Regions from separate parts of the Exiguobacterium sp. E17S genome, predicted to be linked through region 2. Evidence: predicted binding sites of a transcription regulator. Region 2 holds the regulator's gene; each other region holds the start of a gene.

Region 1 (5,390 bases), on a different contig from region 2:
CGTAGCGGTAAAAACGCGAACAGCAATGTCGCAATCAATAGGGAAAAGTTCAACAACAATGAATTGAGCAACGTAAGCACGACGACATCCTCCTCATTCCATTTCAGATATTTACTCTATTCCCGTCAGATTACACATTCCCCTCTTTTTCCAAGGTTTTCAAACAAGAAGAGAGGGAATCAAACAAATATGTCTATCGTCTACATCATTAAGGGGGAATCTTTCATGGATCGTCAAGCTGAAAAACGAAAAAGTAAGATGCCGTTCTTCATCATTCTTGTCATCGCTATCTTCGTCATCGTTGCTGCTGCGTTAATCATTTACGTCACATCTGAACCAAAAGAAGAGACACAAGCACTTATGACACATCTTGCGACTGTCCTACCAATTTACGTGAATTAGATTCACAAGACCTTTACACAAGCCGTACAACACCTTCATACATGTTGCTTCATCTCCTTCCGATAGGTACACGGGAGGAGATGTTTTTTATGCTTATGAAAAAACGATTACTGGCACAACAATTAAATGGATGGTTGATTCCGATCGTCGCCATCGGACTGATCGTGATCAGCGGTCTAAGCGTCTACGCTTCCTATCAACAATCCGTCGCAGCAACCGAGGAACGGCTGATGCGTGAATTAACGATGTTCGATGCGAATGTCCGGGCAACGTTTCTGGCGTACCCGGATGACGCAGCAGACCGCTCACGTGCCATTAAACGATTGCAACAGCAACAGCGAACCGACTTATCACGTGACGACTACACGGTTCGCTTCCAAAGCCTGAACACGAGTGAGGCGTTCCGACCGTTGACACTCGAACCGACAAAACGAAAACAACTACTGCAGCACTTAAAAAATGCGCGTACATATGCCTTTTCGTATCAAGATCAGTTTCTAGTAGCGATGACGATTCCAGAACTCGATGACGTCATCTTGCTGACGACCGATCGTGATAAATTAATCGCCCCCGCTCGAGATTTAGCTTGGACACTCGTCTGGGTCAGTGTGATCACACTTGTCAGCATCAGCCTCTTGATCCGCTGGCGGATTCAACGCCAACTGGCACCGTTATCGAAACTCGCCTTACAGATTGAAGAAGCGCATGCGAAGCGATCGTATCGTCCGTTAACACTCAAGACGACGACCTTTGAGTTACAACAGCTGACGTTTCAATACAATCAGTTGATGCAACAAATTAATGACTTAACGACGGAGATGCAACAAGCCAGTCAGGAACTTGAATCCGTCCAGCCCCACTTTTCCTCGCGCTTATCCGCGATGGATCAATCAGTCCAAGCTGTCGATGAAGTCGCCGGTTCTTTACTTGCGCAATCGACGCAGATGGATCAGACGATCGTCGCTTCGACACGTCTGACTGCCCAAGGACACGATGCGTTAAGCGAAATGCAAACGACACTTCTGAACAGTCAACATGCCGTAACCCGTTTTCAACAGACTGTTCAGACGAATCACACGACACTTGAGACCTTACAAGAGGAAAGCCAGTTGTTGAAGGAACAATCCACGACGACAGAGCAGATTTTGCAACAGACCTCACACCTACAGCAGCAGATGGAAACCTCGATTTCGCACATCCAGCGTGTTGCTGAAGAGACACGCCGTTTGTCACTGAACGCGCTGATTGAGGCAACCCGTGCCGGAGAAGCCGGTCGCGGCTTCACGGTCGTTGCCAAGGAAGTCGAAAAACTAGCGATCGATATCCGAACGAGTACGGACCATATCCGACAGGTCAATCAGACGTGGACGACAGGACTCGATCAAGTCGAACAAGCGCTCTCGCAGATGACGGAACGGTTTCTCTCGACGTCACAACAGCTCGAGACGGCAACGGAGCATTTAAAACAGATGCTAACCGAAGCGACGACAATCGAGACGACACTGGGTACTGTCGAACAGCAGCGTCAAATCGTCGCAGACGTCCAGTTAAACATGCAGGAACATCTACAGTCGGTTCAGCAGTTGATGTCAGAACTCTCGTCCTACAGCCAGGTCCTCGGTGATCAAATGCAACACCACGTCACCCAGCAGACGGAACTGAAGACACATAGTGCGGTACTCGAGTCGCGGATCAGTTCGTTGCAACAGACCGTTCGTGCCGGCGAACAATCGTCTTAAATCAAAGGAGCGTCTACCATCTCTGGTAAACGCTCCTTTATTCTGGTCTCAGCCGATATAACGTGCTTCCTTCTTATCGATGATGTTGCGAATCCGGTTCTCCGTCACCTGATACTGCTCTGCCAATTGACGAATCGTTTTTCCTTTTTCGTACTGCACGCGAATCGTTCGAATCTGAAACGGTGATAGCGTCACATGTTGATTTAACAAAAGATCAAACTCACCAAGTAGTTCGTTATACTGCTGATCGATTGAAGGCAGAATTTCTAAGTTCGACAACTGATCGTCAGCCCGTTTACCATTGCGCCGGACGAGTCGCGCTTCCGTGACGTCTGTCGTCAGAAAGGCTTTTGCGACAAGCAATCCGACTTGCATCCGCTCTCCTCGACCATTTTGATAGAGCGTGACTTTGCGGTATCCTTCCCGATTGAGCCGTGGACGGAGCAAGACACCTTTTCGGCGTTGCTGGACACCGCGACACGTCACGATCGTCCGGTCGAGCGACCTTACGCGACCAAGTGATGAGACTTCATATATACCTACATAGCCGATGACGGCTTTCCATTGTTCTTGCATGGTTGTCCTCCTTCAGACAAGGACACGACGGGACTTCATACTTGAATTATATCAAATTACGAACAAACGTTCTAGTGATGTCACTCGTCGGAATGTGCTATTCTTAGCAGAAAAAGGAAATGAGGTTCGTCCATGAAATTTGTCTTGTTACTTGGTCCACAAGCGGTCGGAAAGATGACGATCGGTCAGGAAATCGAACGGTTGACGGAGATGAAAGTTTTCCATAACCACCAGACAATCGATCTGTTATTGCCTTATTTTGATTTCTCTGAACCTGCACACCATCGCCTAAAAGATACGATCCGGCGCGAGATGTTCAAGGAAATGGCGAACAGCTCGCTCGAAGGCGTCCTGTTTACGTTCCTCTGTCTATTCGGCATCGAAGGCGGTGGTCTTGAGTTCATCGAAGAGACAGTTGAGTTATTCGAACAAGCAGGTGCTGACGTCTACATCGTTGAACTCGATGCGCCGGTCGCAACTCGCCTGCACCGAAACACGACTGAAAACCGATTGACGCACAAAGTAACGAAGCGTGACCTCGCTGCTTCTGAACAGAACTTACGCGAAACGGCGGACGGTTACCGAACACGTTCATTGCCAGGCGAATTGCCGGACGTCAACTACCTCTTCCTCGATACGGAACAGTTAAGCGCACGTGAAAGTGCGGAAGCGATTTGCGATCATTTCAACTGGTCCAAAACAACGGTCTAATCACTAAAGCCCCGTCCTGCTCAAGCAGGCGGGGCTTTAGTGATGGAGTTCGCGTTCATATCGTTTCACCTGCAACTGAAATCCGTTCCGACGCCAGACCGCCGCACTGCCCGCTTCGCCGTAAACACGCGTCAGTAATAACGTCCGCGCGAGATACGACAAAATCGACGTCAACGCTTCTGTGATGTATCCGTGCTGATCGTCCTCATCTGTCGTCGTGTAACGTAAGTTTCCGGTCGATCCATTCCATGTGAAGGTAATCGTTCCGACAATCGTTTTCTCACGCAACGCATGCAGCGTCCACTTGCAACCCGATTCTTCATCCGTTGCTTCAACAAACAGTCGTGACGTCGTAAAATCCGGATGTCGTCCTTGCATTCAGCTCTCCTCCTCGACCTCAAACGTTGCTGTCGCGTAAGCCTCTCCGTTAATCAAAATCGTTAATGTATGTGTACCAGGATAATGGACACGCGTCGTCATGTTCCGAAACGATTGGCGTCGTTCAACTTGTAAGACACCTTTAACTTCCCGCTCCCGCAGTTGAAACACCTTACGACTCGTTCCGCGTTGTTTGACGTAATCGATCGCGTATTCAAGACGCAGACGTTGTTCAACGGAACTGTGCACTTGAAACGAAAATTGTAACTCTTGACCAATCGTCACCGGTGAGACGACTAAGTCCGTCACCTCGACCTCACCTTGCGTAACGTGTCCGAACAACTGCAACACGTCTGGGTTTCCGCGCTTCAGTAACGTCCGGGAGGCGTGGTGCAAAATCCAGTCCGTGCTCGGATCTGTTCCTAAGTGACGTTCGATTCGCTCAATTAGATATTCCGGGTGTGTCTTTGAAATATCATTCAAGTGATTGGCGACACTTTTTCGGACGTAGAGTGACGGATCCTGTAGTAAGGCGTCAAGAATCGGTAATGCTGGACGCGGATCAGCAATCAGACGCGGGATCGCTTGTCCCCATGGTAAACGCGGTCGTGTCCCTTCGGACGCTAAACGACGGACGTGTTCATCGTCTGATTTTGTCCATTGGAGGGCCTGCTTGAGGAAACGTTCCTGATCAGCAAGTAAAAAGCGACGAACGGCGAACTCCGACGTCGAATGCGGCGTCAACTTGGCAAGTGTCGCTAACGCAAGCGTCCAATCAGCAAGGTCTGCCGTTCGTTCCACGTACTCCGGAAAAACGATCCCCGGTAGCCCGGTAAACTGCGGTGCGAGTCGCTCTAGTTCTCCCGCTGCGTCCGGAAACGGCGGCAAGATCGTCTCTAGCGTCTCCGCCACACGACGGACACGTTGCTTAAACGCGAGTTCTTTCCAGTCCCTCTGTTCGACTCGTCTTCGAAAATCCGGTACGTCGACCGCTGCTCCTAAGCGGTCGAGCCAACTCGGTGAAAATACATCTTTAATCAAACTCATCCTTCATCCAGTCCCCTCTGTGTACGCTCCAGTTTGAGCAATGTTTCCTTGCGTGCGAGTCCACCCGCGTATCCACCTAAATCGCCATTCGTCCGAATGACCCGGTGGCACGGAATGACGATTGCCAGTTGGTTCGCTCCATTCGCCCGTGCGACGGCACGAACAGCGGTCGGCTGACCGATCCGGATCGCCAGTTCTTGGTACGAGATCGTCTCCCCACTCGGAATCCGTTCGAGTTCTTCCCAGACGCGGCGTTGAAATGGTGTTCCGTACCGCATCAGTGGCGTCTGAAACGATACCGGCTCTCCTTTGAAGTAACGACGGAGCTCCGCTTCGATCTGTCCAAAGACCGGTGATTCCCCGGGAACGATGACAGCGCGCGCTTTTAAACGTAATTGTTCGATTTCCCGCTCCAGTCCACGTCGGTCGACGAACTCGAGCAGATGTAAGAGTTGATCGTCGGCAATCGCCAGCATCGAACCGAGTGGTGTATCAAGCCATTTCGCGCGTAAGACCTGCCCGTCAAAGCGCGATGGT
Region 2 (5,390 bases):
CGTGTGTTGGACCATCTTCTCCGACAGCGATCGAGTCGTGCGTCAAGACGAAGATTGATGGAAGTCCCATTAATGCTGCTAAACGAACCGCTGGACGGAGGTAATCCGAGAAGACGAAGAATGTCGCGCCGTAAGGAATGACGCCACCGTGAAGCGCCATACCGTTGACAGCCGCAGCCATTGCGAATTCACGTACTCCGAACCAGATGTTACGACCGCTTGGGTCGATATCGAAGTCTGCTTCGCCTTTGAGCATCGTGTTGTTCGATCCTGCAAGGTCAGCTGAACCACCGAACAATGTCGGAACGTTCTTTGCAAGACCGTTCAAGACTTCACCACTCGTTTGACGTGTCGCTTTTTTCGATGACAAATCGTACGTCGGAAGATCTGCTTCCCAGTTACTTGGCAATTCGTTTGCGATCGCGCGAACGAGTTCCGCATGCAATTCTGGATGCGCTGCTTCGTATTGTTTCATCGTTTCGTTCCATGCGTCTTCCGCAGAAGCACCACGTTGGACGATCCGCTCGTCAAACAATGACTTAACTTCTTCAGGGACGTAGAACTCTTCGTGATCCCAAACGTAGCTTGCTTTCGTCAATTTGATTTCCGCTTCACCGAGTGGTGCACCGTGAGAAGCCGACTTCCCTGATTTGTTCGGTGAACCGAAGCCGATGACTGTCTTGACTTCGATCAATGTTGGTTTTGTCGTCTCTGCTTGTGCCGCCGCGATTGCTTTCGAAATCGAATCGATATCCGTTCCGTCTTCTACGCGAATGACTTGCCAGTTGTACGCTTCGAAGCGCTTCTGGACGTTTTCAGAGAATGATTTATCGAGATCGCCATCAAGTGAGATATCGTTTGAATCATACAATACGACCAATTTACCAAGACCGAGGTGACCTGCGAGTGAAGCCGCTTCAGCTGAGACACCTTCCATTAAGTCTCCATCTCCACAAATTCCGTATGTGAAGTGATCAACGACGTTGAGATCGTCACGGTTGTATTTTGCTTCAAGATGACGTTCTGCCATCGCCATACCAACTGCCATTGCGATCCCTTGACCAAGTGGACCTGTTGTCGCATCTACACCAGCCGTGTGACGGTATTCCGGGTGACCTGGTGTTTTTGATCCCCATTGACGGAATGATTTAAGATCATCCATTGATAGATCATATCCCGATAGGTGGAGGAGTGAGTAGAGAAGCATCGAACCGTGTCCGGCTGAAAGTACAAAACGGTCGCGGTTGAACCATTCTGGATTTTTAGGGTTGTGGTTCATATGATCCGCCCAAAGCGAGAATGCCATCGGCGCTGCTCCCATTGGCATACCTGGGTGACCCGAGTTCGCCTTTTGTACGGCATCAATCGATAAGGTACGAATCGTATTAATTGCTAATTGTTCTACTGTCGTCATGTTCGTCAAAACAATCATCCTCTCTCTTTTTCACAAATTCCTACTCATTTTAGCATACTCTTAAATGTGATACAACTTTTCTAAATAGTATGTCACATTAAAATGAATGCGCTATCTATAGCCGTTCTATCGACTCATACAGGATGCATGAATTGATGAAAGATCGTTATTAAGATGTATTGCTATCGTGCAATGTTTCCTCATCTAACAGCTCTAAACAAAAAAGAGGTCCGCTTAACGCGAAACCTCTTTCTTCTTATAAGAAGAAACAAACGATTATTGTTTATTCCGTTCTTCTTCTTGTGCTTGTTTTAATTTCTCTGGTGTTACGTCCGTACCTTCTTCATCGACGATTTTCATGCCCATGAGTTGGTTTTTGAACGATCCACGGAATGCTGCGAGATACGCTGCACGTAACTCTTTTTGCTCTGCCGCTTCTGCTTCTGATAACGGCTCGACTTTTGATTTATTCGCTAATGCATTGATTCGATCTAATTGTTCTTGTGATAACATAGAATCCCTCTTTCTGTACGACTCAAACTTGAGTAGTTCAATTGTATTCTTACTGTAAAAGAGCTTACTAAAAAAAGCAAGTTAACCGCGTCAGTCGACGGGTTACTTGCTTCTCATTCCGGGCTAGGCGTCAATTCGCGGTATTCAAGGTATCGACGATTGACCGTTGCCTTTGAAATATCATGTCCCATCCCGCGAAGCGTAATGGCGATATCTGAAAACGTCAGTCCGAGTTCACGGAGACGTACGATTTCTTCGATCGGTACGTCCTTTCGACTACGCCCAGCGTTCTCTCCTTGGCGATTCAGATTTCGTTCTGGGCGAAAGCCTTGTTCGACAGCTCGCCGCATGCCGCGTGCGATTTTTGCATTATGCAGTTTCCGTTGATATTCTTCCACTAGTGAGACGATCTCAAGGACCATCGCTTCTGCATCAGCAAGCTGGTATTCTCCATCAGAATCAAGTGTCATCAACCGAACACCGTGCTTCTTAAACGTGTGCAAAATGGCGATTTTCGCATTCCCTCGACCAATCCGTGTGTCATCCGTCACGAGGACCGCATCTACCGCATCACGTGTCACATGATCAAGAACCGTCAGCATCCCTTCCCGATCGACGTCATATCCACTCTCTTTTTCAGAGACGACATCCACGACATCAAAACCCTTTTGAGACGCAACCTTCGAAAGTTCCATCCGTTGGCGTTCAATCGAACTATCTTGTGCTTCTTTTTCGGTCGACACCCGACAATAAATCACGACCTTCATCGTACCTCACATCCCTGTTCGTTCTTTCACAACTTTTCCATTTTGTCATTGTTGTGCGATTGGTACAACGATTTTGCTTTTTGAGATGACGTGTTTTGTCTCGACATCATTATTTTTAATCAACCAGTTGACGTATTCTTCATCTGACATCGAACCATCATTGTAGACTTCAGCAATTTGTTCGACTGTGGCGTTCTCATCGACCGTAACGGAAGCAGTCATCAGTTGCGCCACTTTTTCATCCGGGCGCGGTGTGAGTAAAAAGATCACGAAGGCAATACTTAATGCATAGAAGAGAATTGAAAAAGCATGAGTACGAATCGTATGAATCATCATGAATCCCTCCAAATATGAAATGAATGAGTTAGAATAAATGTTCGCGGAACAATTGTTCGCATAACTCATAATAAACATAGAACCCGTGTTCGGTCAACACAAAATGTCGAACAATTGTTTGTACGCTCATTTGTTCTATGTTATAGTGAATCTAGAAACATATATTCTTACATTTCAAACTTCAATCCAGAAAGAGGTGGCAATTCGTATGCGGAAAATGTCTAAGCGCCAACAAGAGATTCTCGACTACATCGTCTCTGAAGTGAAACTGAAGGGGTATCCACCATCAGTTCGTGAAATCGGAGAAGCAGTCGGACTCGCGTCTAGCTCGACGGTACACGGTCATTTGGATCGACTCGAGAAACGGGGAATGATTCGCCGTGACCCGACGAAACCACGTGCGATTGAGATATTGCTTGATAAGCCTGAAGAAATCACGGAAGCCATCGTCCATGTTCCCGTCATCGGGAAAGTCACAGCGGGTCTTCCGATTACAGCGATTGAAAACATCGAGGAACAGTTCCCACTCCCTGCACATTATGTAGGAAATGAAACGGTCTTCATGTTGACGATCGATGGTGAATCGATGATTAACGCAGGTATTCTTGACGGCGATCGTGTCATCGTGCGCCAACAAAACACAGCAGAAAACGGAGAAATCGTCGTAGCTATGACCGAAGATAGCGAAGCGACGGTGAAACGGTTCTTCTTAGAAGATCAACAGGTACGTCTACAACCAGAAAATGACTCGATGGATCCGATGTATTTCGATAATGTCTCCATTCTTGGTAAGGTAATCGGCGTGTATCGGACGATTCATTGACGGAGGGACCAGTTACGACTGGTCTTTTTTCATGCCTTCAGGAAATGTACATGATACCGTCAATACCGTCGCACTGACGGGTTACGTTGCGTATTCGGTCGCAACGCAACAAACCGATTGGTTACCGACTGCCATCGGTATCGCTGTCGGTACCCTTTGGTTGTCACCCGACCTCGATTTAAAGTCAGAACCGTACTATCGCTTTGGACCATTTCGAGTTCTTTGGATGCCGTATGTCAAGATCATGCCCCACCGCTCGATCTGGTCGCATGGACTGATCATTGGAGACATCATTCGGCTTCTGTATAGTGCTGCGATTCTGATTCCCCTACTATTTTTAAGTCTATATTTTCAGGTTCTTGATTCTGCTACGATTGATTCGTGGTTCGCTTCCCTGCCTGCATTCGTCGTCGGTATCATGGTGGCGAGTACGATTCATATCCTACTAGATTATTCCAGCAGTTGGTTTCGACCTAAAAAAAGAAAAAAAACGTCGTCGGTAACACCTCTTTTGCTTGCTCGCAGGCAGGAAGAGGTGTTTTCTTATCCACTTTTTCGTATCTTTAAACATCAAAATAAAAAATTTCCATTCCTATATTTCAATTATATGTATTGAAAACGTTCTCAAATCGGAGTAATTTAAAGTAGAAAGGCCATTATCTGCTTTAATCCAAAGGGAGGGTTTTTGCATGAATAACTTTGTACTAGAAATGATCGGTACGATGATTCTCATCCTGCTCGGGGATGGAGTCGTCGCCGGTGTCGTCTTGAAAAAGACGAAATCGGAAAACAGCGGATGGATCGTCATCACGTTCGCTTGGGGTCTTGCCGTCATGACAGCAGCATTCGTCGCTGCTGAGAGTGGAGCACACTTGAACCCCGCATTGACGATTGCACTTGCTTTGAACTCTGACCTACCGTGGGCAGACGTTCCGATCTACATTGCCGGACAACTTGTCGGAGCTTTCATCGGCGCCATTCTCGTTTGGCTTCATTACATGAAACATTTTGAAGCGACTGATGATCAAGCCGCAAAACTCGGTGTGTTCGCAACAGGTCCAGCGATTCGTCATACGCCGTCGAACTTGATTTCTGAGATCATCGGGACATTTGTTCTCGTCTTCGGTATCTTGGCACTCGGTTTAACGACGTTCGGAGACGGCTTAAAACCACTCATCGTCGGTTTACTCGTCGTCGTCATCGGTCTATCGCTCGGTGGTACAACAGGGTATGCCATCAACCCGGCCCGTGACCTTGGACCGCGTATCGCGCACGCTATCCTACCGATTCCGAATAAAGGTTCATCTGACTGGGGCTATTCATGGATTCCTGTCGTTGGTCCGATCATCGGTGGAGCGATTGCCGTGTTCATCTATCAATTGATCTACTAAGATCACGTCTCACTAACACATACCGCTCAAGGGGGATTTCGAAATGGAAAACAAGTATATCCTAGCACTCGACCAAGGTACGACAAGCTCACGTGCGATCATCTTCGATCACGATGGGAAAATCGTCAACTCGGCACAACGGGAAT
Region 3 (5,390 bases), 1.1 Mb from region 2:
CGGGAATGTCGTCATGGTGACGCATTTGATTGACAGACAGGTCTATACGACCGTCTATGCGCATCTTGACTCAATCAGTGTGTCGGCGGGACAAACGGTCATGCCTGGTCAAACGATCGGGACGCTTGGCTCAACCGGCTGGTCGACAGGACCGCATCTACATTTCGAATTGCATAAGGGAGAGTGGGCGGTCGGACAACCGAATGCAGTCGACCCGGCACCGTACATCTTTTGACATCCCATAGAATACCGAAAAGATAGGGTAACCTATCTTTTTTTGCTATACTGAAAAAAATACTGCGTTTTTTAACGGAAGTGGGGAATCAAGCGTGAAAAAATCTACAACAGCAGTCATCGCGGTCAGTACCTTCGGGCTTGGTTTAGGGGCAGGCGCCGTCGGAATGTTAGCGGCTGGCGGAACGGATCCTGTCTCGACGTCATCGTCGTCGGCGAATGCGACGGGTGATTGGAAAAAAGTTGATCAGGTTCGTCAAATGATCGAACAGAATTATCTAGAGGACGTGACAGATAAAGAACTGCTGGACGGTGCGCTATCTGGCATGGCGGAAGTGCTCGACGACCCATACTCGGTCTATATGGACGAGTCGGAGACAGCATCGTTCAATACGAATCTATCGTCTTCCTTCGAAGGGATTGGTGCGACGCTTGAACAAAAAGGTGAATCGATCGTCATCGTCTCACCGATTAAGGGATCACCCGCTGAAAAAGCCGGGATCAAACCTGGTGACGTCATCTTAGAAATCGACGGTAAGTCGACGAAAGGGCAAAAGACGGATCAGGCGGTCAAGAAAATCCGTGGTGAAAAAGGAACGAACGTCGTCCTGACGATTCAACGTAGTGGACAAGATGCGATGGACATCACGATCAAACGGGATACGATTCCGATCGAAACGGTCTATACGTCGACCGAGGACGTCAACGGGAAGAAGATTGGCGTCTTGCAAGTGACGCAGTTCTCAGAACCGACGGCTAAAGAGTTCGAGAAGGGGCTCGCGAAACTCGAGAGTCAAAACATCGATGGACTCGTCATCGACGTTCGCGGAAATCCGGGCGGTCTCTTAACGGCTGTCTCAAGCATGATTGCACCGTTCATTCCGAAGGACGTTCCGATTTATCAAGTCGAGAACAATAAAGGCGAGCGCCAGCAGGAATTCGGGAAGGCAGACGAGAAGAAACCTTATAACATCGTCGTGCTCGAAGACGGCGGATCCGCGTCCGCGTCCGAGATTCTGGCAGCCGGTCTGAAGGAAGGTGCCGGGGCTGAGGTCGTTGGTACGAAATCGTTCGGTAAAGGCATCGTCCAAAGTGCGTATGATCTGAAGGACGGTAGTGATTTGAAGTTGACGACGAACAAATGGCTGACGCCGGACGGCAACTGGATTCACAAAAAAGGGGTCGAACCGACGATCGAAGTCAAGCAACCAGCATACTTCAACGTCACGAAGATCCTGACTGATCAGAAGTCACTTGCAGTCGGTGACTACGGTAAATCGGTCGAAAACGCTCACTTAGTCCTCGAAGCAATCGGTTACGAGCCAAAAGGACAGGATGGGTATTTTGGTGACACGATGAAGCAAGCCGTCGAAGCCTTACAAAAGGATGCGAAACTCGACGTCACTGGAAAAATCGATCAGCAGACAGCGGGTGAGATGGAGACGCGTCTCCTGAAGAAACTCGAGGACGACAAAAATGACGTCCAGCGGAAAAAAGCACTCGAGGTCGCTGCTCAATAATAAGGAATGGAAAGAGGTCTGAATGCGCGTGGAATTACTCGATGAAATTGGTTGGACCGCGATTAGTCTCATCGCCAGTCCGACCTTGTGGTTAGCACTCCTTGTCAGTTGGGTCATCGGCATCCGGCGTGTCAAACGGGAACGTGGACTATTTCGCTCCCGGACACACGGTAAACGAAGCGATGTACTCGAAACACTTTTACCCGGGTTACTAATTGGTCTCGTCTTATCCGTCGCCAGTGGCTGGCTCGGATTGACGCTGACGCCGCAATACGCTCTGTTGTTACTTGGACTCTCGAGCGTCTTGCTGTTGGTCGGGATCGTTCGCTTGAACGTACCGCTTTGGCCGATCGTCTTGCTTGGACTTGCCGGCTGGTTCCTAATGGATTCACGTCTTGATCCAGTTCGAGCGGTTGAGCCGAAAATGATTTTATTGCTTGCGACGTTAACGCTCGTCGCGGAATGTCTCCTCGTCTGGTGGCGCGGACAACGACGCCTGTCACCGTCACTCGTCGTTTCGAAGCGTGGTCGCTTCATCGGTGGGCTGTCAGCGAATAAACTTTGGCTATTGCCCTTGCTCGTCTTTGTTCCGGGCGACGTGCTTGAAGCTTGGTGGCCACGTTACAGCTTCCCAGAGCTCGTTCCGATCGTTCTCTGGTTACCAATCGGCTTCAGCTTCCTCTTTACGGGTAAGTTGCCGAAAGAATTGATGCGTCCGCTCGTTCAAGGACGGTTGATTACGAGTCTCGTCGCGATTCTATTGACGGTTCTTGCATACGTCACCGGACAAGCTGAATGGCTGTACGGGATCGTCTTGTTGCTCGTCCTGCACATCCTATTGCATCAGCGGGTCAAACGCTTGAACCGGGCACAGACACCATTGTTCCTCAATGGAACGCGTGGTGCCGTCATACTCGGAACGCTACCTGATAAACCAGCTGCCGAGATGGGCTTGATTCCGGGCGAAGCGATTTATAAAGTCAATGGTGAGAAGGTCGATTCGGAAACATCGTTCTACGAAGCCATCCAAAAACACAAACCGTATCTGCGTCTTGAAGTCATGAACCATAACGGCGACATCCGGTTTGCGCAACGTGCCTTCTATGAACAAGATCATCATGAACTTGGTATTCTGTTCGTCAACGAGCCGGTCCATGGTCGCACTAAAGTGCGGTCCTTGCATTAACGAGTACATCCCTGTCACGGAACAGCCGTGACGGGGATTTTTTTGTCGGCAGAAAAATCGAGGATCAACACTCGAAGCAAAAAGAAACTTTTGCATTTTCGAAAAAAAGGGTAACTTCCTAAAAGGAGCACTTCATAATCGAATGTTTGTTCGTAAAGTGGTACAATAAAAATAGATTTTTTACGTGATGAGGGGGAAGCAAACGATGGATTTTGAACTCGTTTCACCATTTGAGCCAGGCGGTGATCAGCCGACGGCAATCGAAAAATTGGTGACTGGGCTAAAACAAGGCGAACGACATCAGACGTTGCTTGGGGCGACCGGTACCGGGAAGACGTTCACGGTCTCGAACGTCATCAAGGAAATCAAGAAACCGACGCTCGTCCTTGCCCACAACAAAACACTAGCGGGACAACTTTACTCGGAGTTCAAGGAATTCTTCCCGAACAATGCGGTCGAATACTTCGTTAGTTTTTATGATTATTATCAACCGGAAGCGTATGTTCCATCGACGGATACGTTCATTGAGAAGGACTCTTCGATCAACGATGAGATTGATAAACTACGTCACTCGGCGACGTCCGCCCTGTTCGAACGGGAGGACGTCTTGATCGTAGCGTCTGTTTCGTGTATCTATGGTCTCGGTAACCCGGAAGAGTACAACAATCACGTCTTGTCACTGCGTGTCGGTAATGAGATGGGGCGTAACGAGATGCTCCGTCGTCTAATCGACATTCAGTATGAGCGTAACGACATCGACTTCCAGCGCGGACGGTTCCGCGTTCGCGGAGACGTCGTCGAAATCTTCCCGGCGTCACGCGACGAACAGTGTGTCCGTGTCGAGTTCTTCGGTGACGAGATCGAACGGATCCGTGATATGGATCCGCTGACAGGTGAGATTGTTGCGGACCGCGAGCACATCTCAATCTTCCCGGCGTCCCACTTCGTGACGGGGGATACCCGTCTGCAGAAGGCGATCGCGAACATCGAGAAGGAACTAGAGGTCCAGCTTGCGAAGCTACGCGAAGACAATCAGTTGCTCGAAGCGCAACGGCTCGAACAACGGACGAACTATGATCTTGAGATGATGCGGGAGATGGGCTATTGCTCCGGAATCGAGAACTACTCGCGTCACTTGAACTTGATGCCGGAAGGGGCAACACCGTATACGTTGCTCGATTACTTCCCGAAAGACTTCTTACTCGTTGCCGATGAGTCGCACGTCACACTGCCGCAAATTCGCGGGATGTATAACGGAGACCAGGCGCGGAAACAAGTCCTCGTCGATCACGGCTTCCGTCTTCCGTCGGCAAAAGACAACCGTCCGTTACGGTTCGAGGAGTTCGAGGAAAAAGTCAGTCAGGCGATCTATATCTCGGCGACACCAGGACCGTATGAACTCGAACATTCAAAAGAGATGGTCGAGCAAATCATCCGTCCGACCGGTCTCGTTGATCCAACGATCGAGATTCATCCGATCACGGGACAAATCGATTACTTGATGGATAACATCCGTGACCGGGTCGCGAAGAACGAACGTGTTCTCGTGACGACACTGACGAAGAAGATGGCAGAAGACTTGACCGACTACTTGAAAGAGAATGGTGTCAAGGTCAACTATATGCACTCGGAGATCAAGACGCTGGAACGGATTGAAATCATACGTGACTTGCGGCTCGGGAAATATGATGTCCTCGTCGGGATCAACTTATTACGAGAAGGACTCGATATTCCAGAAGTCTCACTCGTGACGATTCTTGATGCCGATAAGGAAGGCTTCCTCCGTTCGGACCGTTCGCTGATTCAAACGATTGGTCGGGCGGCGCGGAACTCGGAAGGACACGTCATCTTGTTTGCTGATAAAGTCACCGATTCGATGCAACGCGCAATCGATGAGACGGAACGCCGTCGCGCAATCCAGATGGCGTTCAACGAAGAACATGGCATCACGCCGCAGACGATCAAAAAGGATGTCCGTGGTGTCATCAGTACGACGATCGAGAGCGACGACACCGTCGAAAAACTCGAGAAGTTCAACAAACTCAAAAAACCGGAGCGCGAAACGTTGCTTGAGCAGCTCGACCAAGAGATGCGTCAAGCGGCGAAAGACATGCAGTTCGAACGAGCTGCTGAGCTCCGCGACCTCATATTAGAATTGAAAGCAGGTGCCTAAGTTGGGAGAAAAGAAAAATCAGATTATCATCAAAGGCGCTCGCGTCAATAATCTACAAAACATCGATGTCGAAATCCCCCGCGATCAGCTCGTCGTCTTGACGGGCTTGTCTGGGTCAGGGAAATCATCGCTTGCCTTCGATACGATTTACGCGGAAGGACAACGGCGTTATGTCGAAAGTTTATCTGCCTATGCCCGTCAGTTCCTCGGACAGATGGATAAACCGGATGTCGACACGATTGAAGGACTGAGTCCAGCAATTTCAATCGACCAGAAG

The links. Region 2 encodes LexA, which represses DNA repair genes until DNA is damaged. Its sites were predicted from a motif close to CGAACATATGTTCG; they were not measured.
Region 1: a site for LexA is predicted at 2,777-2,790, ahead of AC3B4V_RS10090 (NUMOD4 domain-containing protein). Genes of this name have one in related genera too.
Region 3: a site for LexA is predicted at 3,080-3,093, ahead of uvrB (excinuclease ABC subunit UvrB). Genes of this name have one in related genera too.

What each region holds. Positions count from the first base shown of each region.
Region 1 covers NZ_JBYLRU010000002.1:171,962-177,351, reverse strand. Annotated here, with positions in the region: gene AC3B4V_RS10105 (GGDEF domain-containing protein) at 1-80, opposite strand, end outside; gene AC3B4V_RS10100 (hypothetical protein) at 226-402, shown strand; gene AC3B4V_RS10095 (methyl-accepting chemotaxis protein) at 492-2,141, shown strand; gene AC3B4V_RS10090 (NUMOD4 domain-containing protein) at 2,190-2,717, opposite strand; gene AC3B4V_RS10085 (shikimate kinase) at 2,850-3,428, shown strand; gene AC3B4V_RS10080 (GNAT family N-acetyltransferase) at 3,465-3,806, opposite strand; gene AC3B4V_RS10075 (DNA alkylation repair protein) at 3,807-4,853, opposite strand; gene AC3B4V_RS10070 (bifunctional transcriptional activator/DNA repair enzyme AdaA) at 4,850-5,390, opposite strand, start outside.
Region 2 covers NZ_JBYLRU010000001.1:435,208-440,597, reverse strand. Annotated here, with positions in the region: gene tkt (transketolase) at 1-1,414, opposite strand, end outside; gene AC3B4V_RS02250 (DUF896 domain-containing protein) at 1,691-1,927, opposite strand; gene AC3B4V_RS02245 (YneB family resolvase-like protein) at 2,041-2,694, opposite strand; gene yneA (cell division suppressor protein YneA) at 2,740-3,027, opposite strand; gene lexA (transcriptional repressor LexA) at 3,239-3,853, shown strand; gene AC3B4V_RS02230 (metal-binding protein) at 3,885-4,469, shown strand; gene AC3B4V_RS02225 (MIP/aquaporin family protein) at 4,543-5,244, shown strand; gene glpK (glycerol kinase GlpK) at 5,288-5,390, shown strand, end outside.
Region 3 covers NZ_JBYLRU010000001.1:1,514,356-1,519,745, reverse strand. Annotated here, with positions in the region: gene AC3B4V_RS07860 (peptidoglycan DD-metalloendopeptidase family protein) at 1-235, shown strand, start outside; gene AC3B4V_RS07855 (S41 family peptidase) at 330-1,754, shown strand; gene AC3B4V_RS07850 (PDZ domain-containing protein) at 1,777-2,940, shown strand; gene uvrB (excinuclease ABC subunit UvrB) at 3,146-5,113, shown strand; gene uvrA (excinuclease ABC subunit UvrA) at 5,115-5,390, shown strand, end outside.